3 regions of the Sphaerisporangium dianthi genome follow, and region 2 is predicted to be linked to each of the others. Evidence: riboswitches for the same ligand, from Rfam matches in the RefSeq annotation. Region 2 holds a riboswitch; each other region holds the start of a gene.

Region 1 (7,200 bases), on a different contig from region 2:
CGCCCTGGCGGCCTGGCCGGCTCCCCCGCGAACTCCGCGGGGGAGCCGGCCGCGAACGTCATGGGAAGACGACCGCACCGGCGACAGCCGGTCCTCACCCGGCGAACCACCGCGGATCTCTCCGCGACGAAAGGATCTGGCGTGAAACGAAGGCTCAGAGCCGTTCTTGCCGCCGCCATCGCGTCCCTGGCGGTCGTGAGCATGTTCTTCGGGACCCGGCCCGTCGAGGCCGCGTCGCTGACCCGGGTCACCGGCTTCGGTACCAACCCGACGAACCTGAACATGTACATCTACGTGCCGGACCGGGTCGCGGCACGACCGGCGCTGCTGGTGCTGGTGCACTATTGCGGCGGTTCGGCCAGCTCGATCTTCGGCTGGAACGGCAAGGACTACGTCACCGCGGCCGACCGGTACGGGTACGTCATCGTGCTCCCCGAAGCCACCCGCAGCGAGAAGTGCTTCGACGTCTCCACCTCGAACGCGCTCAAGCGCAACGGCGGCGGCGACTCCACCGGCATCATGTCGATGGTCTCCTACGCCCGGCAGCGCTACAACGTCGACCCCGGACGCATCGTGGTCAGCGGCTTCTCCTCCGGCGCGATGATGACCAACGTGCTCGCCGCCCAGTACCCCGACGTGTTCTCGGCCGCCTCGGCCTTCTCCGGCGTGCCCGCAGGCTGCTTCGCCACCACCAACGGATCGCTGTGGAACAGCCAGTGCTCCGGAGGGAACCTCATCAAGACCGCCCAGCAATGGGGCGACCAGGCCCGCGCCATGTACCCCGGATACACCGGCCGCTATCCCCGGATACAACTGTGGCACGGCACCACCGACACCACCCTCGCCTACCCGAACTTCGGCGAGGAGATCAAGCAGTGGACCAACCTGCACGGGCTGAGCCAGACCCCGGCCTCCACCGACCGTCCACAGTCGAACTGGACGCGCACCCGGTACGGGACCACCGGAACGCAGGCCACCATCGAGGGGGTCAGCGTCAGCGGTGTCGGCCATGACCTGCCGATGACCGGCATGCTCGCCTACGCCATCGCCTTCCTCGGCCTCGACGGCAGCACGCCCACTCCCACACCGACACCCACTCCCACCCCCACACCCACCCCCACCCCGACGCCGACCCCCACGCCTACTCCGACACCGACTCCCACGCCTACTCCGACACCGACTCCCACGCCCACGCCGACGCCGACACCCGGCGGGGGAGCCTGCGCCGTCAGTGCCACCGTCAACGCCTGGAACACCGGGTTGACGGAGAACATCATCATCACCAACACCGGCTCCTCCCCCGTCAACGGCTGGTCACTGGTCTTCACCCTCCCCGGCGGACAGACCATCACCTCCGGGTGGAGTGCCTCCTACGCCCCGACCAGCGGGCAGGTCACGGCGAAGAACGTCGACTACAACGGCTCACTGGCGCCCGGGGCCTCCACCACCATCGGGTTCCAGGCCAACCACACCGGCAACACCGCCGAGCCCGCCGCCTTCACCCTCAACGGAGCCGCCTGCACTCTCTCCTGACGAGCCAGGATCCTCGGTCTGCGGCGTCCGGACGCCGTCGACGCAGGCGGCCGCGAACCGGACGCCTGACACCACCACGCCGATGGCCGTCTCCGAGGGGAGACAAGAAGGGCAGGTCCTGGCCGCTCGCCGAGCGACCAGGACCTGCCTCCTTTCGCGTGGCCGGCGACGGCCCTCCGGCAGGGCGGTTCGGACGGCCGCCGGTCAGGCGCGCAGCCGGGCGGCGTGGACGTCTCTGGCCTCGTCGATCAGGCGGAGGTAGTCGCCGAGTTGCTCCTCGCTGTCCAGCCGCGCCCGTTCCCGGATCAGCCGCTCCAGCCGGTCGAGCCATTCGAGGCACCAGCGGAGGTCCTCGGCGCGGGCCACCCGCCGGCCGCGAACGTCCACGTAGACCGGGCTGGTGTGCGCGAAGACCTCGGCGAACAGCGATCGTGGGTGGGGGGCGCCCTCGGCGAGGGCGACGACGTAGGTCGGCGCGCCGACGACGAGTTCGGCCGTGATCTCGCCGGGCGGCCCCTCGGCCAGCACGCCGTCCGCCGTGCGGATCGTCAGCCGCTCCACCTCCGGGCCGATGACCCGTACCGTGACCCTCACCCGGTCTCCGGGGGCGCGGTCGATCGTGTCCCCCGGCTCGTGGCCGTCCACGGCGAGCTCGACGAACGGCCCCGTGGTGGCGAACGTGCGCCCGCGCCGTACCGCCTCGGCGTAGGAGGCGGCGGTCAGCGGGCCGTCCACCCTGGCGTAGGTCCGCTCCCAGCCCAGCGGGTTCGTCACCGTCTCCACCCGCTGGCGGGTGAACGACAGCATCGAGTCGGTGCCCGCGACGGCGGCCAGCCGATGGCCCGCGCCGAGCAGCCGCCTGTACACCGCCGATGATCCGGCGGCAGAGGAGAAGTGCAGCACCTCCATGCTGTCGACCAGGCCGAGCGCGGCGTCGACCACCGCCATCCGCGCCGAGCACTGCGGCCCCCCGAAGCCGATGACGTCCTCGGGCGTCTCGACGGGCGAGTGGAAGGCGTGGGCGTAGCCGACGACGGCGCCGAGGCCGCGGAGCTCCTCGCACGCCGCGCTGGTCGGCGGCCAGTCGGCGGCGCCGGCGAACCCGCTGTGGTACCGGCCCGGCGGGGCGGTCATCCCGAAGGCGTGCAGGTGCCCGAGCAGGTCGTTGCGGTACTCGACGCCCATTCGGGCGACGTGGGTCGCGTCCGACCACGGCAGGTCCTCGCCCGCCCAGTGCTCCAGGGCCTCCTGGTCGAAGACGCGGTGGCCGGAGACGTTCGCGGCGAGCAGGTTGAGCACGTGCAGGTCCTCGCCGTGCTGCATGGCCGCCGCCGTCGCCGGCGTCGCCACGAGGTCGCCGACGAAGTTGAGGTGCACGTGCAGGTCCCCGCCGTACCAGCCCTTGGCCGCCGCGTCGTACAGTCGCGCCGGTGTCAGCTCGACCAGGGTCTCGCCGTGGGGGGTGACGGTCGTCTGCGCGAAGTCGTACTCCATCCCCCGCGCCGCCCGGACCGTCAGCGGCTCGGCGGGCACGTCGAGCACGATGTCGTCGCCGTGGAAGTACGGCAGGCCGTGATGGTCGTATCTCGCCGGGCCGCCGTCGGGGTGCCAGCCCTGGCCGCCGGCGCTCCACACGCTCCATCGGCAGGGGAACCCTGCGCGCACCCGGAGCCGTGCCCGTGGGGCGAGGCGGGTCAGGCCGGACAGATCGACCCGCTCCGCGCCGGCGGTGACGCCGGTGGCGGTGTCCGTCTCGACCAGCCGTGCCCCGCCGGGGGCGACGCGGTACACCTGGCCGCCGACGCCGACCTCGGCCTCGGCCGCGCGGCCGTTGTCGATCAGCAGCGTCAGCGGGAGCGCTCCGCCGCCGGGTTCGAGCACGATGCGCGGCCGGCCGTCCAGCCGGTGGCCCGACGGCGTGAGCCGCAGCACGGCCAGTCCCTCGGGCGGTTCCTCGTCGAGCGCGTCTCTGAGCACCTCGTCGAAGTCCAGCTCGCGCACCAGGATTTCGCGCTCGGCGTCGCTGCTGTCCGGATGCTCGGCTCGCACCCGGCCCGCGGCGGCCCGGAAGAACGCCTCGTCGTCGACGAACCGCGACGGGCTCATCGACCTGACGTAGGCGATCGGGGGCTCGCCCCAGCTCATCCCGTGCTCGGCGAGCGCCTCGCGGTACCTCTCCAGCGCCTTGGCCACGGCCTCTGGAAGCATCGGATCGTCACTCATTCGGCCCTCCCGTGATCCCCGTTGTGCCGTAATGGTCACACCGGCGGAAGGCTTCCGGTCCGGAGGAACCCGAGGCGGGTGAGGTTTCTTCCCATCTCGGATCGTTTCTCTGAATAGGCGGATAAAGCACCCACAGACCGGCCTGCCGCATCAGGCCTCGGGCGGCGACCCGCCGGTGGCGGGCGAGGGCGAGAGCGACGAGTCCGGGCCGGGGCCGGCGGAGTTATCCACAGTTTCCACAGACTCGTACACAGGTTCGAATTTGATCTCTACGGTGGACTCGCCGGCGACGATCACGCCGCCGCCGGCATCATTCCGAATCCGGCGCGATCCCGCGCGAACGGGCGTCCGCCAGGCCTGCCCGCCCCTCAGCGGCGGCCGAGGGCGCGCAGCTGGCCGGGGGTCAGCGAAGAGACGTTCTGGTCGATCGGGACGTCGGTGTACTGGTGGATGGTCCAGGTCTTCCAGTCGGCGGGCGGCGTGACGTCCCCCTGCGCCCTGCCGTAGTAGGCCACCCACAGGGGGTAGGCCTGAAGGCCGTGGCCGTAGGTGTCGGCGAAGTTCCAGCCGCTGTAGAACAGCGGGGTGATGCCGGTCTTGGCCTTCACATGGGCCAGCCAGGTCTTGGCCCAGGTGTTGACATGCTCGACGGACTGACCGTCAGCCGTCTCCAGGTCCAGCACCAGCAGGTCGCCGCGCTTGCCGGGCTGGGCGTTCACCACCGACAGGAAGTGGTCGGCCTCGGCGATGGGGTCGTCGCCGGGATGGCCGTAGTGGTAGGCGCCGCGGACGATGCCCTTCTTCGCCAGTTCCTGCCAGTGGCGGGCGAAGGAGGAGTCGCGGAAGGTCAGGCCCTCGGTGGCCTTGATGATGCCGAACTGGGCCGGGCTGGCGTTCCAGTCGTGATCCGACTCGTAGGAGGAGACGTCCTGGCCGTAGGTGTGGACCGAGTCGGCGTGCGCGGCGGCGGGCGCGGCGGCGGGCGCGGCGGCGTCCGCCGGGCCGGTCAGGACGACGGTCGCCGTGGCGGCGGACGCGGCCAGGGCCACACCTGCGACGGCCGCGCGGAGGCGGTCGCCGGAGAGGCCGACGTGGTTACCGAGGGAGCGGGCGATCGAGGCAAGCCGACGAGAGGGCATGTAGAGATTGGCTCCTAGCTTCCATGCCGCTTACCGGGTCAACTGACGGGTTCAGGCGAGAAAGGCCCTGCGGGCGGGCCCTTGGGGCCGGCGCTCCGATACACCCTGGAAAGATTGGTTCCCCGGCTCCGCGAGTGCGGATTCAGCGAGCGCGTATCCTCATCGGGGCTGCTCCCCGGGCACGCGCGATCTGGGCAACGAACCGGCAACGGACCCGACAGCGCAGGCCATGGTCACGTATGCCGCTATCCACAAAGGTACACCAAACCCCATAACGGTGCAAATCAGACAAAACTCTCCTTGGGATACCGCCGCCGCCTGGGGCCCGCCTGCGGCGATGACGCGACCCACCACTCTCTGAAGGTTCCCGGCGACGTCAGCGTGGTCGGATTCGACGACCTGACGCCGGCGCGGTGGGTGCCCCCTCCGCTCACCACCGTCCGCCAGCCGCTCGGCGAGATGGGCCGGGCCGCCGCGTCCATGGTGATCGCACTCGCCGGCGGCGAACCCCTGCCGCACAGCCGCCTCATTCTGACCACCGATCTGATCGTCCGGGAGAGCACCACGGCTCCCAGCAGGTGATCTCGGCCGAGGGCGTCGCCGGCAAAGGAGTATCTACGACGGGCCGGGGTTTCGGCCGCCGCTGAGGGGTATGTGGCGCGTGCCGCGTCAGGTCGGATCCGTCCGCACGGCGCGCGCCGCCCGTCTTCCTGGCCCGCAGGAGGATTCGGCGTTCGAATCGCGAACCGCCGGCCGGTCACCGGTCATCGGGGCGAGGGTAGTGCAAGGTCGTCGAGAGATGCGGGTGGTCCCATGTGGCCGGAAACGTGGTAGAGGCCGGAACGGCGCGAATGCTCGCCGGGATACTCGAAGCCAGTCACGTGACCGCCTTCGAGGGCGTGCCTTACCTGGTCCACGAACACGCGGGGTACGCCGGGCTGAGCGACGTGCTGATCTACCTCGTCGACCTGCAGCAGGACGTGCTGCGCCTGTGCACCGGGCGCGGCGACAATGCCGGCGAGGGCGCGGGCCCCGAGGCGGACGAGCTGCGCATCGACACGACGGCGGCGGGCCGGGCCTTCCGGGAGACGCGCATCCTGGAGCCGTCCGGCGACGACGGCGGCCCTGGTCATTACTGGGTGCCGCTGCTGGACGGCACAGAACGGCTCGGAGTGCTGCGGATATCGATCGCCGACGCCCACCACGCGTCGCAGGACGACATGCGGGCCCTGGCGTCGCTGATCGCGTTGCTGGTGGTGAGCAAGCGCTCCCACAGCGATTCCTTCGCCCGGCTGGTGCGCACCCGGCCGATGCACGTGGCCGCCGAGATGCAGTGGAACCTGATGCCGCCGCTGGCCTTCGCGTGCGAGCAGGTGGTCATCAGCGCCGCCCTGGAGCCGGCCTACGAGGTCGGCGGGGACGCCTTCGACTACGCCATCGCCGACGACAAGGTGTACCTGGCGGTATTCGACGCCATGGGCCACGACGTCTCCGCCGGGCTCACCGCCTCCCTGGCGGTCGCCGCCTGCCGCAACAACCGCCGCCAGGGCGCCGACCTGATAGAGACCGGCGAGGCGATCGAACGCACCTTGATACAGGAGTTCGGCCGGGGCACCCGGTTCGTCACCGCGATCATGGCCGAACTGGACCTCTCCACCGGAATGCTGACCTGGGTCAACCGCGGCCATCACCCGCCGGTGGTGATCCGGGGCGGTCGCTGGACCACCAACCTGCACTGCCCGCCCGCGCACCCCATGGGCCTCGATCTCGGCCTGCCCGCCACTCTGTGCCGCGAGCAACTGCAGCCGGGTGACCGGCTGCTGCTCTACACCGACGGGATCACCGAAGCCCGCGGCCCGCACGGCCGCGAGTTCGGCCTGACGCGCTTCACCGACTTCATCATCCGCCACAACGCCGCGGGCCTGCCGGTCCCCGAGACCCTGCGCCGCCTGGTCCACAGCGTGCTGGACTACCACGGACGGCAGCTCCAGGACGACGCCACGGTGCTGCTGGCCGAATGGCAGGGCCCCGCCGCCGACAAGATGACCATCGGTTGAACGGCGCCCGCCGCGGGCGGGATCACGACACAGCGCGCCGGACGCCCTGGCGGGCGAGGAGCGTGGCGCGCGCCACCGCGAGCGTCTGCTGGATCTCCTCCACGGCCGAGTAGGTCACCGCGACCCGCTGGCGCATCACCTGGAGGTGGCTCTCCGCCTGCGCCCGCAGCCGCTTGGACCGCACCAGCTCCGGATGCGGCGTGCCGGCGCTCGCCGTCTGGGAGACCTTCTCCGCCTTGCGCACCGGT
Region 2 (7,200 bases):
CTTCGGCATCTCGGTGGCCAAACCCGTCGTCGGCGAGGTCTCCAAGTGCGTCGTCACCGTGGCCGAGCAGCAGAAGGGCAAGGGCTGCACCCCGGCGCACCGCCCCACCCCCGCCGCGCTCGCAGGCCTGCGGGTCAACGACAAGATCGTGTCCTTCGGCGGCAAGCCCGTGAACTCCTGGGACGACGCCACTGTGCTGATCCGCTCCCACGGCCCCGGCCCGGTCGCCATCGGCATCGAGCGCGACGGCAGGCCGATGACGCTGAACACCGCCCTCATCGGGCAGGACCGCCCCTCCCTCGACGACCCCACCAAGCTGGACAAGAACGTCGGGTTCCTCGGCGTCAGCCCCGTCTTCGTCGTGGAGAGGCAGAGTCCCGCCTACGTCGTCGGCTTCATGTGGGATCTGATCAAGCGCACCGCCTCAGCCCTCGCTCACATGCCGCAGAAGCTCGTCGGCGTCTGGCAGGCGGCGTTCGGCGGCGCCGAGCGCGCCCTGGACAGCCCGCAGAGCGTCGTCGGCGCCGGGCGCCTGGGCGGTCAGATCGCCGCCTCGGCCATCCCGCTGGAGAACAAGGTCGCCGGGTTCATCCAGCTCCTGGCCGGGTTCAACCTCGCGGTCGGCATGTTCAACCTGATCCCGCTGCTGCCGCTGGACGGCGGCCAGATCGCCGGCGGCCTCTGGGAGGGCGTCAAGCGCGGGTACGCCCGGGTGCGCCGCCGTCCGACGCCGGGTCACGTGGACATCGCCAAGCTGCTGCCGCTGACGTACGCGATGGCGATCGTCCTGGTGGTCATGGGCACCCTGCTCATCTACGCCGACATCGTCAACCCCATCCGCCTGCCCGGCTGACCGTCCCGGCCGCTCGTCGCGGCGGGCGGAGGGTCACGGAAGTCGCACCTCCAGGCGTGTACCGCAGTGGAACTTTCACTCCGAGCGGCCGGCCGGCCGCTCGGGCGGACCCTCGGCTCCGACGCCTCGACCGGCGTGCATCGCGTTCAGACGGTCGCCCCACCAGGGCGAACGGCATCTTCACGGGTGGCGAACAGCAGACCAGATGCTATAAGGGTGACGAACAGCAGACCAGATGCCATTCGCCACCCTTCTAGTACATCGAGATGTGCACGTGGTCGAAGTGGTTGGCCGTGACGCCGCCACGGTTCTCCATCGCCCGCCAGCCGGGGAAGCCGAGGTTGTAGATCCGCTGCCGGTAGATCACGTACTTCACGCCCAGCTTGCCGCCGTTCTTGATGGCCCAGGCGGCGACCTGCTCGCCCAGCGCGGCGCCGGCGGCCGAGGGCAACGCCCCGCCGGAGCTGAGCATGAAGTCGCACGCCCGGCCCAGCGGGTGCTCCCCGCTGTCCTCGGCGCGGTAGCAGCCGACGGGGAAGTGCAACGGGAAGTGACTCTTGACCTCGGCGCGCATCAGCCGGGTCCGGGGGGTGATGTTGTCGCCGCCGGTGGGCAGTTCGGGGGCCCAGGTGCCGTTCGCCCGCTTGCCGGGGGCGACGGGGACGAGCCGGTCCAGTTTGTCCTTGATCTCGGCGATCAGCTTCTCGGCGTCCTTGCGCTGCGCGGTCACCTCGATGACGTCGTCGCCCAGGCGGTCGGTGAGCGAGGCCGCGTCGTCGGCGGCCTTCTTACGGGCGTCGCGCGCCGCCGTGTACCGGCCGATCTTCGCGGTCTGCTCGGCCTGCAACTGCTCGAGCATCGCGGCGCCGCCGAAGCCGGGGGACAGGAGCTCCCGCATCATGCCGAGGCCGCTGCCCGCCTGGTAGCGAAGCTGGGCGATGTCGCCGACCTGACCCTCTGACGCGGTGAGCTCGCTCTCGGCGGTCTTCAGCCGCTCGCGCGCCGTCTTCTCGTCCGCCTTGGCCTTGGCGACCGCGACGCGCTTGGCGTTGTAGGCGGAGATCAGTTTGTCGACCCGCTTGCCGAGCGAGGCCAGCTGCGCCTTGAGCTGTTTCTCGGTGGGTTTGGGGGCGGCGTTCCCCGCCGTGGACGGGCCGAGCACGAGAGCGGCCATGATCAGAGCGCAGACGGCCACGGAACCGTGGCGACCGTAGGTCGGGGGCAGAGCCCACTCCTCTCCATCTGCCGACCGGGTTAGCTGACGGGTTCGGGCCGGAGATGCCCTACCACATGCGTGGATTCACCCCAAGGAACCGATGGGTCCCCGGTTCCCAGGCGGGGCACCTGGGATTAGGCGGACCGGCCGTTACGGTCGGTGTTTGAAGGATGGTAGTGGTAGATCCGTATTTATGGCGACCCGGCGGCCCACGTGCGCGAAGTCACGGTTGTGAGCGCAGCATCCGGGCGGCCTCCTCGGGCAGCACGTCGTTGACGAAGGCCCCCATCGCCGACTCCGACCCGGCCAGATACTTCAGCTTCTGCGCCGCCCGCCGGATGCTGAAGAGCTGCAGATGCAGGTAGGCCAGGTCGCGCCCGGTGCGCACCGGCGCCTGGTGCCAGGCCGCGACATACGGCATCTTGACCCCGAACAGGCCGTCCAGCCGCCGCAGCACGTCGGTGTACAGCGGGCCGAAGGCCGCGCGTTCATCGGCGTCCAGCTCGCGCAGGTCCGCGGCCTTGCGGTTGAGATAGACGTGCACCTCGAACGGCCATCGCGCCGCCACGGGGACGAACGCCGTCCAGTGCTCGTTCGACGCGACGACGCGCGTCTCGGCCTTGCGCTCGGCGGCGAGCACGTCCGCGAACAGATCGCCACCCGTGCGCTCCCTGTAGCGAGCGGCCGAGTCCAGCATCTGCCGCGTGCGCGGCGTCACGTACGGATAGGCGTAGATCTGGCCGTGCGGGTGGGCGAGCGTGATGCCGATCTCCGCGCCGCGGTTCTCGAAGGGGAACACCTGCTCCACACCGGGCAGGCGAGAGAGGTGCTCGGTGCGGTCGGCCAGCGCCAGCAGCACCAGATCGACCTGCTCGGGCGAGAGCCGCGAGAAGGAGGAGTCGTGGTCCGCGGTGAAGCACACCACCTCGGTGCGGCCGACGCCGGGCCGCACCTCGCTCAGGCCACCCATGTCCTCGTAGTGGCCGAGGTTGAAGCTGAAGGACGGGAAGCGGTTCTCGAACACCGCGACGTCGTAGTCCGAGGCGGGGATCTCGGTCGGACGGCCCGGCCGGGAGGGACACAGAGGGCACTCGTCGGCGGGCGGCAGGAACGTGCGGGTCTGCCGGTGCCCGGCGATCGCGATCCACTCGTCCATCACCGGGTCGTACCGCAGCTCCGAGGCCGTGGGACGCGGGGGCAGCTCCCGGGTGTCGGCCGCGCCGCGGTCGGCGTCGTCGCGGCGGTCGAAGTAGACGAGCTCCCGCCCGTCGGCGAGCTGTGTGACGGTCCGCTTCACCGGGCCACCTCCTGTCCGGCGGCCGTCCGGGCCGCCCGTTCCGTTCCGGCGGCCCGCGCCGCTTCTTCTGTTCCGGCGGCCCGCGCCGCTGGTTCTGTTCCGTCGACGGATCGCGCCGCGTGCGTCGTCGCAGCGGCGGACACCGCCGCCCGTCCCGCTCGTATGGGGTCATGCGCCGCGGCGGCCGCCGTCTGGAGCGTCGTCACGGCCGGGTCGGCCAGGATCAGCGCGCCGGCCTGGTCCGACAGCGCCGATCGCGCCTCCTCGGGCAGGCCGGTGTCGCTGATCACCACGTGGGCCTCCTCCAGGCCGGCGATCCTGCTGATGCCGACGGTGCCCCACTTGGTGTGATCGGCCAGGACGACGAGCTGCTGCGCCGCCGCGACCAGCTCGCGGTCGGTCTCCGCCTCCAGGATGTTGGGCGTGGTGAACCCCGCCCTGACGTTCATGCCGTGCACGCCGAGCATCAGCGTGTCGACGTTGAGCGCGCGGATGGCCGACACGGCGACCGGGCCCACCAGAGCGTCCGACGGCGTGCGCAGCCCTCCGGTGAGCACGACGGTCTGGTCGGCACGCCCCGCCCGGTGGAAGACGTCGGCGACGTGCACGGAGTTGGTGATGACCGTCAGGTGCGGGACGTCGGCGAGGTGGTGGGCGAGGGTCCAGGTCGTCGTGCCCGCCGACAGCGCGACCGAGCTGCCCGGGCGCACCAGTTCGGCGGCCCGGCGGGCGATGGCCTCCTTCTCGGCCTGCTGGCGCACCGACTTGGCCGCGAAGCCCGGCTCCTCTGTCGACCCGGCGCCGGTGGCGGTCGCGCCGCCGTGCACCTTGTCGACCAGCCCGCGCTCGGCCAGGGTTTCAAGGTCGCGGCGGATCGTCATGTCCGACACTCCGAGCTCGCGCACCAGGTCGGCGACCCGCACCGCGCCGTTCCTGCGCACGCGCTCGAGGATCGCCTGCTGCCGTTGCTGAGCCAGCATCCCCTCACCTCTCCACCAGATTCCATCAAAATACTACATATTCTCACCCTGATGGTGTTGGAACATGGGGGAGTGGCCGGCTGAGCCACGAGGTCGCGGGGCGGGTGAAACCCATGGTGTCTCATCGACGTTTGGGCCTTGTACCGGCCCCGGCGCGGATGCATGGTGGGAGCACGATCCGTATCCCGTGGGAGGCCGAGATGGCGAGACGCGCGCGCAAGAGCCGGGCCCGTAAGAAGAGGAAGGCCAACCACGGCAAGCGGCCCGTCTCCCGCTGACCGCTGACCGCTGACCGCTGACCTCTGATCCTTGACCGGCTGACCCGGCCGCCGGCCCGGCCTCAGCCTTCGCGAGCCTTCGCGGGGCCGCCGCCGAGGGGCGTCACAAGAGGCGCAGGGTGTCCTCTATCGCCCGGTGGAAGGTCGGATAGGCGTAGACCATGCTCGCGAGCCCGTCGATCGGCACCCGCGCGTGCACGGCCAGCGTCAGCAGGCCGAGCACCTCACCGCCGGCCGGGCCCGCGACGGTCGCCCCGACCAGGAAACGGTCGTCGGCCACCAGCTTGACCAGCCCCTCGGCCCGGTGGATCCAGCCCCGCGCCGAGGAGGACAGCGAGGTGACGGCCGTGCGCACGGCGATGCCGCGCTCGCGCGCCTGCCGTTCGGTCAACCCCACCGCGCCCACCTCGGGGTCGGTGAAGGTCACCCGCGGCACCGCCCGGTAGTCCGCCGCGGGCGCCCGCTCGCCCAGGATGTCGGCGAGCGCGATGCGCGCCTGGTACATGGCGACGTGGGTGAAGGCGCCCTTGCCCGTCACGTCGCCGAGCGCCCACACGCCCTCGGCGGCCCGCATGCGCTCGTCCACCTCGATCGCGTGCGCCGACTCGTCCAGCCCGACGGCGCCCACGCCGATCGCCGCGAGGTCGGAGCGCCGCCCGGTGGCGACCAGCAGCCGCTCGGCCCGGTGGCTGCCGTCCTCGGTCATCACGGTGAAGGCGGCGCCGTGGTGGTCCACCCGGGTCACCTGGGTGTCCGTGCGGACCGTCATCCCCTCATCGGAGAAGATCCTGGCGACCAGCTCGCCGACCTCGGGTTCCTCGGGCGGCAGCAGGTGGCCGGCGACCTCGAGGACGGTGACCTCGGCGCCGAAACGGCGGAACACCTGGGCGAGCTCGACGCCGACCGTGCCGCCGCCGATGACGACGAGCGACTCGGGCGCCCGCTCGGCCTCGATCGCCTCGCGGTTGGTCCAGTACGGGGTGCCGCCGAGCCCGGCGATCGCCGGCACGGCCGGCTGCGAGCCGGTGGAGACGACGATGCCGCGGCGGGCGCGGAGCACGCGCCTGCCGTCGACCGTGACCTCGCCGGGGGCGGTGATGCGACCGCGGCCCCGCACGAGGGTGCCGCCCTTGTCGTGGAAGCGGTCGGCGGCGACCTTGTCGTCCCAGTTGTCGGTGGCCTCCTCGCGGATCCGCCGGGCCACGGGCGCCCAGTCGGGGACCACGGTCGCCTCGCCCGCCATGGACGGTATGCGCCTGCCCTCGGCGAGCAGATCGGCCGCGCGGACCATCATCTTGGACGGGACGCACCCCCAGTAAGGGCACTCGCCGCCCACCAGGCGCGCCTCGACACCGGCGACGGCCAGCCCGGCCTCGGCGAGACGCCCCGCGACCTCCTCGCCGCCCGGCCCGAGCCCAAGGACGACGACGTCGAACTCTTCCGCTTCCCCAGCCATGGCCTTCCCCTGCCCCGTCCCCTCCCGCCGACACGGACCCCACCAAGATCTTCCATCAGGAGCAGACCCTGTGCCTGCGCACCCCGAATCCCACCCATCGGCACACGGGATCGTCGTCGTCATCGAAGGTGCCGCCATCGTCCGCGCACGCGCCGTTGATCACGGTGCCGCTGCACGTGGTGACCGTCGGCCCCGAGTCGTCGTCCTCCTGCGTCTCGTCTTCGTCCCCGGCATCCAGCGTCCCGTCCTCGTCGATGGCGATGTCCGAGCCGAGGCCGCCTTTGCCCCGGGCACGGTAGACGAAGCCGTCCGGCTCCCAGAAAGAGCCGTACTCCGCCGTCTTCCCAGGCGCCGGCACGTGATCGTCGATGCCGATGTAGTACCAGGCGAAACCGTGCTCCTCGTCCACGCACGGGCGGTCCCCGACCCGTACGCGCGACGGCTTCCTCACGCAGATCTGGACGGCGTCCCAATCGTCGTCGATGGCGATCTTGGAGCCGATGCCGCCCTTCGCGCCCGCTCGGTGCTCATCGCCCTCAGGACGCTTGAACGACCCGCCCCGCGCCTTGCCGCCCACCGGTGGGACGCGCTTGGAGAACGCCAGGAAATACCACCGGAATCTGGGCCGCGCGTTGTCGCACGCCCGATAGCCGGCGCGGACGCGGGTGCGCCACGCGACGCAGATCTGGATGTAGGAAGGCGGCGCCTGCTCTTCGTCCTCTTCCTCCTCTCCCTGTCCGGCGGGCGGCACCGTGTGCGCCACTCCCTGGGACGCGGCGTCGCCGGACTCCTGTGCACCGGACGCGGAGCACGCGGTCAGTGCCAGGGCGAGCGCGGCGAGGGAGCAAAGGGACCGGACATTGGAGATCAAGGAAGCCTCGATTCGCCGGGGGGAGGTGTGCTGGTCAACGAAGAGCCGCCGCGGCGGGTTCCGTCCGCGCCCGTGCGGTGAACCGGCCGGAAGTACGGTCAGGCTTGCCGCGAACGCTACTTTCGACCGATCCGGTGCCGAAACGGGGGCCGCAGAATTACGGCTCATGCCACATGAAACGCTCCCCCCGGCGCCGGAGGCCACCGGATCGGGGCACCTCCCTAGCACCATCTCCGACCGGCCGCGCAT
Region 3 (7,200 bases), on a different contig from region 2:
AGCCCATCGAGGTGACCGGCCGGCCGCCGTTGACGAAGGACACGTGCTCGCTGCCGGGCCACGGCGACCCGGCGCCGGTCGGGGCCGCGGCCGCCGAGGCGGCTCCGCCGGGCTTCCCCGACACGGTGAACCGGCTGTAGTAGTTCACCATGAGGGTGTCGAACGGTGTCGATATGGTGGCCAGGTCGCCGTCCTGGATGAAGTCGATCTCGGTGACCGCGCTCAGGTCCTCGAGGACGTCCTCGGGGTAGGAGCCCTTCAGCAGGGCGTCCAGGAAGAACCGGTTCTGCAGGCCGTCGATGCGCCGGGCGGCGTCCAGGTCGGCGGCGTCGTCGCTGGCCGGGCTGATCGCGTACAGGTTGACCGACCCGCCGATCCGCGCCTCCGCCCCCTGGGCTCGCAGGGCCTGGACGGCCATGCCGTGGGCGAGGTTAAGGTGGTGGGCTGCCCTGATCGAGGCGGCCGGCTCACGCCGTCCCGGCGCGTGCTCTCCGGAGGAGTAGCCGAGGAAGGCGGCGCACCAGGGCTCGTTGACGGTGCTCCACTGCTTGACGCGGTCGCCGAGTGCCTGGTGGACGCAGGCGGCGAAGTCGGCGAAGCGCTTCGACGTGTCGCGTACGGGCCAGCCGCCGAGATCCTCCAGCGCCTGGGGGAGGTCCCAGTGGTACAGGGTCAGCCAGGGCTCGATGCCGTTGGCCAGCAGCTCGTCCACCAGGCGCCGGTAGAAGTCCAGGCCGGCCTGGTTCACCGCGCCCGCCCCGTCCGGCTGGATCCGCGGCCAGGAGACCGAGAACCGGTAGGCGGTGAGCCCGAGCTCGGCCATCAGGGCCACGTCATCGCGGTAGCGGTTGTAGTGGTCGATGGCGGCATCGGCGTTCTCGCCGTTGAGGATGCGGCCGGGCTGCCGGACGAACGTGTCCCAGATCGAGGTCCCGCGTCCGTCCACGTCGGTGGAGCCTTCGATCTGGTACGCCGAGGTGGCGGCGCCCCAGACGAAGCCGGTGGGGAACGAGAGCGCGGGGATGCTGGTCTGGGGTTGAGTCTCCTGCGTGGTCACGCTTTGACCGCACCTTCCATGAGTCCGCCGACGATCTGCCGGCCGAACGCGACGAAAACGACAACTAGCGGTAGTACGGATAGAGCCGTTCCGGTGAAGATCAGGACGTAGTCGGTGCTGTGGGCCGCGGTGAGGAAGCTGATCGACACCTGGACCGTGGGGTTCTCCGGGCTCAGGACGATCAGCGGCCACATGAACTCGTTCCAGTTGAGCATGAACGCCTGCAGCGCCAGGACGGCCATGCCGGGCCGCACGGCGGGCAGGATCACGTTCCACCAGATGCGCATGGTGGACGCGCCGTCCACTCGTGCCGCCTCGACCAGCTCCTCGGGCACGGCCTGGTCGGTGTACTGCGTCATCATGAAGACGCCGAAGCCGTTGAGCAGGTAGGGCAGGATGACGGCCTTGAGCGTCCCGACCCAGCCGAGGGTCACCATGAGCTGGTAGAGCGGGACGATGCCCATCTGCTGGAGCGGCACCATCATCGTGATGAGGATGGAGCCGAGCAGCAGATTGCGGCCGCGGAAGTGGAGCCTGGCGAAGGCGAACCCCGCGAACGTCGAGATGAGCACGACGGACAACGTGACCGTCGTGGTGACGATCAGGGAGTTCACCAGGCCCGTGATGAAGTGCGCGTCCTCGGTGTTGAGCACGCGCTGGATGTTGGCGCCGAGGTTGCCGCCGGGGAGCAGCGGCGGCGGGACCTCGACCGCGTCGGTGTTGGTCCGCGACGCGATGATGATCATCCAGTAGATCGGGAAGATCGACAGCAGGACGGTGATGCCGAGGGCGATCTTCGTCAGCGGTGTGGCGCGGAACGGGTCCCGCTTGTTCCGCGCGCTTCCCGCTCGCGCCGGCCTGACCTGCGTGATCGCGGTCACTTGCTGCCTCCGATCCGGCGGACGAACATGTAGTTGATCCCGACGCCCATCAGGATCAGGACGAACAGCAGCCAGGCGGCCGCGGCCGCGTAGCCGTAGTCGAAGTTCCTGAAGCCCTGCTCGACGATGTACATCGCGATCGTCTGGAACTGGCCGGTGGCGCCGCCGTCCATCCGGTTGCTGGCGAACATGACGGGCTCGGCGAAGAGGGTGAGACCGCCGATCGTCGACACGAAGACCGTGAAGATGATCGTCGGGCGGATCATCGGCAGCGTGATCTGCCAGAACTGGCGGCGCGGCGAGGCGCCGTCGATCGAGGCGGCCTCGTAGAGATCACGAGGGATGGTCTGCATGCCGGCGAGGTAGATGATCGCGTTGTAGCCGGTCCATCGCCAGTCGACCATGGTGGCGATCGCCGTCCAGGACGACCACTTGGCGCTCTGCCAGTCGATGTTCTCGACGCCCAGGAAACCGAGCAGCCAGTTGAACAGGCCGAAGTCGCGGCCGTAGAGCTGGGTGAAGACGATGGCGACGGCGACGACCGAGGTCACCAGCGGCACCAGGACGCCCAGCCGGAAGAACAGGCGCGCGCGCAGGCGCTTGTTGAGCGCGTTGGCGAGCAGGAGGGCCAGGACGAGCTGCGGCACCGTGGCGAGGATGAAGATGCCGACGGTGTTGATCACCGCGTTCCAGAAGTCCGAGTCCGCGAGAAGCTTGGCGTAGTTCTCCAGACCGGTGAACTCGGCATCGCCGCCGGCGAGCCCGTAGTCCTGGAGCGAGACCCAGAAGGTGAACACCAGGGGGAAGAGGCCGAAGATCGCGAAGAGGATGAAGTACGGGGAGATCAGGAAGTACGGGGTCGCCTTGAGGTCGAGCTGCGACCAGAAACGGCGGCGGGAGCGCGAATGGTGGCGTCCCGGCCGCGGCGGCGGAGGCGCCGGATCCGCCCGCTGCGTGTGGAGGTTGACGCTCATCGGATTTCCGGGGCGCTTCCCGTGGCCGGCGGCCACGGGGTGGAAGCCCCATTCTCCTTCTTTCGTCGGTAACGGTCGATGGTGTGTCCGCTACCAAGCGATGACCAAGCTCGGCATCGGTACGACTGGAAGAGGGCCTGCGCGGAGCGAGGGCGGTGATGGGTCACATCACCGCCACGCCGCTCACGACGGCAGGTCACCGGCTCGCCGACAGGTGCCGCGGCGAGCCGGTGACGCTCGGGGACGATCAGCCCGCCGCCTTCTGGCCCGCCTCGACGAACTTCTGCCAGGCCTGGTCCACGGGCACGGAGCCCTGTTCCATGCCGTTGAGGACCTGCTCCACCTCGCGCTTGACCTGCGCGTGCTTCTCACCGAGGAAGATCGGCTGAAGCGACTTGATGGACGGCCCGAAGATCTTGCCGATGGGCGCGTTGTTGAAGTACTCGTTGGTCGCGCTCTGGAGCTCGGGGTTGTCCTGCGCCGGGATGGTGCTGGGCAGGTTGCCGCCCTCCTTGAACGCCAGGAGCTGGGCCTCGGGGCTGGTCAGGTAGCTGGCCAGCTCGGCGGCCTCCTTCGGGTGCTTGGACTGCTTGGGCACCGCGAGCCAGGAGCCGCCCCAGTTGCCGCCGCCGCCGGGCACCGTCGCGACGTCCCACTTGCCCTTGAACTTGTCACCAGCCGTGCCCGAGACGACGCCGAGCATCCAGCCGGGGCAGCCAAGGGTGGCGAACTGCGACTTGACGAAGCCGGTGTTCCACCCGTCGGTGAAGTTCTGCAGCTTGGCGGTCAGGCCGGTCTGGCTGATCTTCGTGGCGAGGTCGAACGAGGTCTTGACGGCCGGGTTCTTGTCCACGATGAGCTGCTGGTTCTTGTCGAAGTAGCTGACGTTGCCGTTCTTCGCGGCCTCCTGCGCCAGCACCACGTTGTAGATGGTGTTGATGCTGTCGACGAACTTGGCGTCCTTCACCTTGGCCTGGAAGTCCTGCCCGGCCTTGATGAAGTTGTCCCAGCCGCCGCTCCAGAGCTTGCCGACCTCTTCGCGGTCGGTGGGCAGGCCGGCCTTCTTGAACAGGTCGGAGCGGTAGCAGATGCTCATGCCGCCGACGTCGGTGCCGAGAGCGAACAGCTTGCCCTCGGTGTTGACGCCGTTCTCCCACTTCCAGGCGGGGAAGTCGGCCTGGCGGCTCTGCAGGCCGTACTGGCCGAGGTCGGCGAAGAACTGCGGACGGGCCTTGGCCAGACCCATGCCGCCCTCGTCGATGCCGACCACGTCACCGGCGCCGGTCCCCGACTGCAGCCACTGCAGCATCTGGGGCCAGTAGACGTTCTCGAAGCTGTCGGTCAGGTTGTTGTACTTGACCTGAACGTTGGGGTGCTCGCTGTTCCACTTCTCAACGGCGGCCTTGTAGCCGAAGTTGGTGCCGCCACCGAAGGTCTGCAGCGTAAGGGTGATCTTCTCGGCGGGCGCGGCCGAGGACGAGCCGCCGGCGGCGCCGCCGGTGTCGCCGGAGGAGCAAGCGGTGGTGATGCCAAGCGCGGCCGTCATCACCGATGCGACCGCGAGTAGCCTCCCGCGGCGCATTTTCTTCATCATTTTCCGGACCCCTCTCAGGTGGTTGCCCGATCATTGGGAGGTGCATCGAGGGCCGGCCCCGACAGTCGGGCCCACGATGTGCTGGATCCCTCAAGTCGTGATCTCGCGGGGGTGAACCTGCGAGCGATATTTGGGAGCGCTCCCACGAAGGGTCCCCGACAGGCAATGCTGGCGTCAATATGCTGAAACCTAACTGTTACTCCTGGGGCGATTAGGAGCTCGAAAACCGTCGACGCACTCCCATATACCCCTTTGGCAGCATTGGGAGCGCTCCCATCGCATGCGGCACAGTCGGGCGCAAATCATCCATGCGCCACGGGCGGAGGCGTCCGAGGGCCTCCGGAGGCCCGGCCCGGACCGTGCGGGAGCCGGACGGGCGCCGGCGCCGCAGGGCCGGCGGAGAGGACCGGCCGTGCGGCGTCGGCGGGGCGCCCTCTTGCGGGGAGGCGGCGAGGACGCCATGGGATGAGGCACCGGAGGGGGGAGAAGAGGCTTAGGCGGCGTAGCTGGGGTAGCCGTATCCCACGATCTGCGAGGCCGGCCGGGTGCGGATCTCGACCTTGCCGCCGTCGGTGTTCCCCTCGACGGTCTTGATGGTGCCGTCGCCGTTGTCCTTGATGACGAAGCCGACGTGCTCGATGTCGTCGAAGCTCTTGCCGCCGTTGAAGGAGAAGAACACCACGGCGCCGGGCTTCGGGGTGGTGCCCCAGCGGTCGTGGCCGGCGAACCACTTGGCGTGGGCGACGGTGTAGGCGTCGGTGCCGACGGTGTCCTGCAGGCCGAGCTGGGTGCCGACCCAGGAGACGAACATGTCGCACCAGGCGGCGTCGGCGTACCCGGCGATCGTGCCGGTGTCGCGGGCCACCGTCTCTTTGGCGCGCGGGGAGCTCATGTACCAGGCGTGGAACTTGGTGCCGCCGCCCGAGCCGTTCTCGGAGATGCCGACCTGCTTCTCCGCCAGTGCCAGCAGCTGCTCGGCGGAGACCTGCCGGGACGGCATCTTCGCCGTCTTGGCCGCCTCTTCGCGCGCGGCGGCGATGACGTTGTCCTTGGCGGGAGAGGTGTCGGCGTGCGCGGCGAGCGCGGTGCCGGTGACGACCTGGGCGAGCACCAGGCTGCCCAACGTGAAAGCCTTCAGCTGATTCTTCGGGGCATCCAGAAGCCGATGTGTGAACATGGACAAGCTGAAACTCCTTCGTCCAGCCGCCTACCGGGTTAGCTGACGGGTTCGGGCGTGAAGGTTCGCCCTACGGTCGCGTCCGTGGGCGGGCGCGATCGATTCACCCCAAGGGAGGTGGGTCCCCGGCTCCGCGTGGGAGCGGACTCGGCGGTGGCGCGTGACGGCGGGAGAGGGCTCTCCGCAGAGGACCGGCCGCGCCGGGCAATCTCATCGGCACGGGGTTTTCGCCCTGATGGGCGGTTCCCTTGCCGGGATTCCTACGAGAGTAATACATCGGACAAACATGATGCAAGTAGGACAAATCTCTTAAGGCTGTCCGGGCTTGCGGTGGCAAAAAGGCGCGCACCGGCCGGGCGCCTGACATGGTCGCGTGGTTGACCTGCGGCGACATGGGTAGGGTACCGCGGTCGTCGCTCCGGGCTCCCGGTGCCGGGCCCCGCTGGGGCGGCGCTGCGCGAGTGATACTTGAAACGCCCGTGCCCTTGCGTGTCAAATGGGGCGAAAGTTACGGGCGTGACGCGGGCGGCGAGGCACGCGACCGGACAACGGCCCGGCCGTCGTCGGCCGCCGTTCATCGTCTGTTCCCTCCTTCGTAGGGTCGCCGGGCTAGGTTGCATGCGTCGTGAACGTGTCAATGCCCGGCGTGGAGAGGAACGGTCGAAGCCGCGTGCGGGAGCAGGGGTCGGCCGTCGCCTGGGTGGAGTCTCCCCTCCAGTTGCTGTGCGCGGTCGAGGCGCGGCACGCCGGCGTGATCGGGCCTGACACGCGCGTGGTGACCCGTGGCAGGCTGCCGGGCCTGGGCGTGACCCGGGCCGAGCTGGACGCGCTCGACCTTCCCCCCGGACTGCGCATCGAGGCCGCCGAAGCGGGCATGCCCCGCCCAGGGCGGCACGCCGCCTGGGTGCTCGGCGACGCCTTCTCCGGCAGGCTCCAGCTCACGTCGCTGACCGCCTTTCCCTCGCGCATGGTCCTCGTCGACGACGGCCTGGCCACGATCCGCCTGCTCGAACTGCTGACCGCCGGCCTCGGTGCCCCGCTGCTGCGCGCCCGCGCCGAGGCGAGGCCGACCCGGCGGGCCCTCGGCGTCGCGGCGGGGATCCGCCTGCGCGCGGCGGCCAGGGCGGGACGGCTCACCGTGTTCACCGCGCTGCCCGTCCCCGCCGGGCTGGCCGCCGCCGTGCGCGGGCTCGGCGCCGAGCTGATCACCCACGATTTCGCCTGGCTGCGCTCCCAGCCCGCGCGCTCCCATCCGCGCCCGCCCGAGAGCACCGTGGTCCTCGGCACCTCCCTGGTGCGCAACGGGCTGATCCACCGCGACCGCTACCTCGCCTGGCTCTTCGCCCTCGAAGGGCCGCTGGCCTACTACCCGCACCGCCGCGAGGACCCGGGCGACCTCGCGGCCGTCCGCGACCACCCGGGCGTCACCGTGTACGACGCCGGGGTCCCGGTCGAGATGACCCTGCGTGACCTGCGCCCCGGCCAGCGCGTGCTGAGCCTGCCGTCCACGGCCGTCA

Evidence for each region. Region 2 has a riboswitch for cyclic di-AMP ahead of ACFO60_RS25295 (coiled-coil domain-containing protein). Riboswitches for the same ligand answer to the same signal wherever they lie in the genome.
Region 1: another riboswitch for cyclic di-AMP. It lies ahead of ACFO60_RS07860 (glycoside hydrolase family 25 protein); the one in region 2 lies ahead of ACFO60_RS25295 (coiled-coil domain-containing protein).
Region 3: another riboswitch for cyclic di-AMP. It lies ahead of ACFO60_RS07495 (CHAP domain-containing protein); the one in region 2 lies ahead of ACFO60_RS25295 (coiled-coil domain-containing protein).

Annotation. Positions count from the first base shown of each region.
Region 1 is NZ_JBHSFP010000004.1:665-7,864, forward strand. It holds gene ACFO60_RS07850 (extracellular catalytic domain type 1 short-chain-length polyhydroxyalkanoate depolymerase) at 142-1,533, shown strand; gene ACFO60_RS07855 (CehA/McbA family metallohydrolase) at 1,738-3,756, opposite strand; gene ACFO60_RS07860 (glycoside hydrolase family 25 protein) at 4,125-4,895, opposite strand; cyclic di-AMP (ydaO/yuaA leader) riboswitch at 4,908-5,053, opposite strand; gene ACFO60_RS07865 (substrate-binding domain-containing protein) at 5,196-5,477, shown strand; gene ACFO60_RS07870 (PP2C family protein-serine/threonine phosphatase) at 5,777-6,952, shown strand; gene ACFO60_RS07875 (STAS domain-containing protein) at 6,975-7,200, opposite strand, start outside.
Region 2 is NZ_JBHSFP010000019.1:144,410-151,609, forward strand. It holds gene ACFO60_RS25290 (M50 family metallopeptidase) at 1-853, shown strand, start outside; gene ACFO60_RS25295 (coiled-coil domain-containing protein) at 1,107-2,027, opposite strand; cyclic di-AMP (ydaO/yuaA leader) riboswitch at 2,083-2,220, opposite strand; gene galT (galactose-1-phosphate uridylyltransferase) at 2,293-3,366, opposite strand; partial or broken gene ACFO60_RS25305 (DeoR/GlpR family DNA-binding transcription regulator) at 3,579-4,346, opposite strand; gene ACFO60_RS25310 (50S ribosomal protein bL37) at 4,547-4,624, shown strand; gene ACFO60_RS25315 (dihydrolipoyl dehydrogenase family protein) at 4,728-6,080, opposite strand; gene ACFO60_RS25320 (hypothetical protein) at 6,136-6,951, opposite strand; gene ACFO60_RS25325 (DUF418 domain-containing protein) at 7,118-7,200, shown strand, end outside.
Region 3 is NZ_JBHSFP010000003.1:323,855-331,054, forward strand. It holds gene ACFO60_RS07475 (GH1 family beta-glucosidase) at 1-1,057, opposite strand, end outside; gene ACFO60_RS07480 (carbohydrate ABC transporter permease) at 1,054-1,938, opposite strand; gene ACFO60_RS07485 (carbohydrate ABC transporter permease) at 1,935-2,912, opposite strand; gene ACFO60_RS07490 (ABC transporter substrate-binding protein) at 3,160-4,458, opposite strand; gene ACFO60_RS07495 (CHAP domain-containing protein) at 5,000-5,629, opposite strand; cyclic di-AMP (ydaO/yuaA leader) riboswitch at 5,695-5,846, opposite strand; gene ACFO60_RS07500 (hypothetical protein) at 6,354-7,200, shown strand, end outside.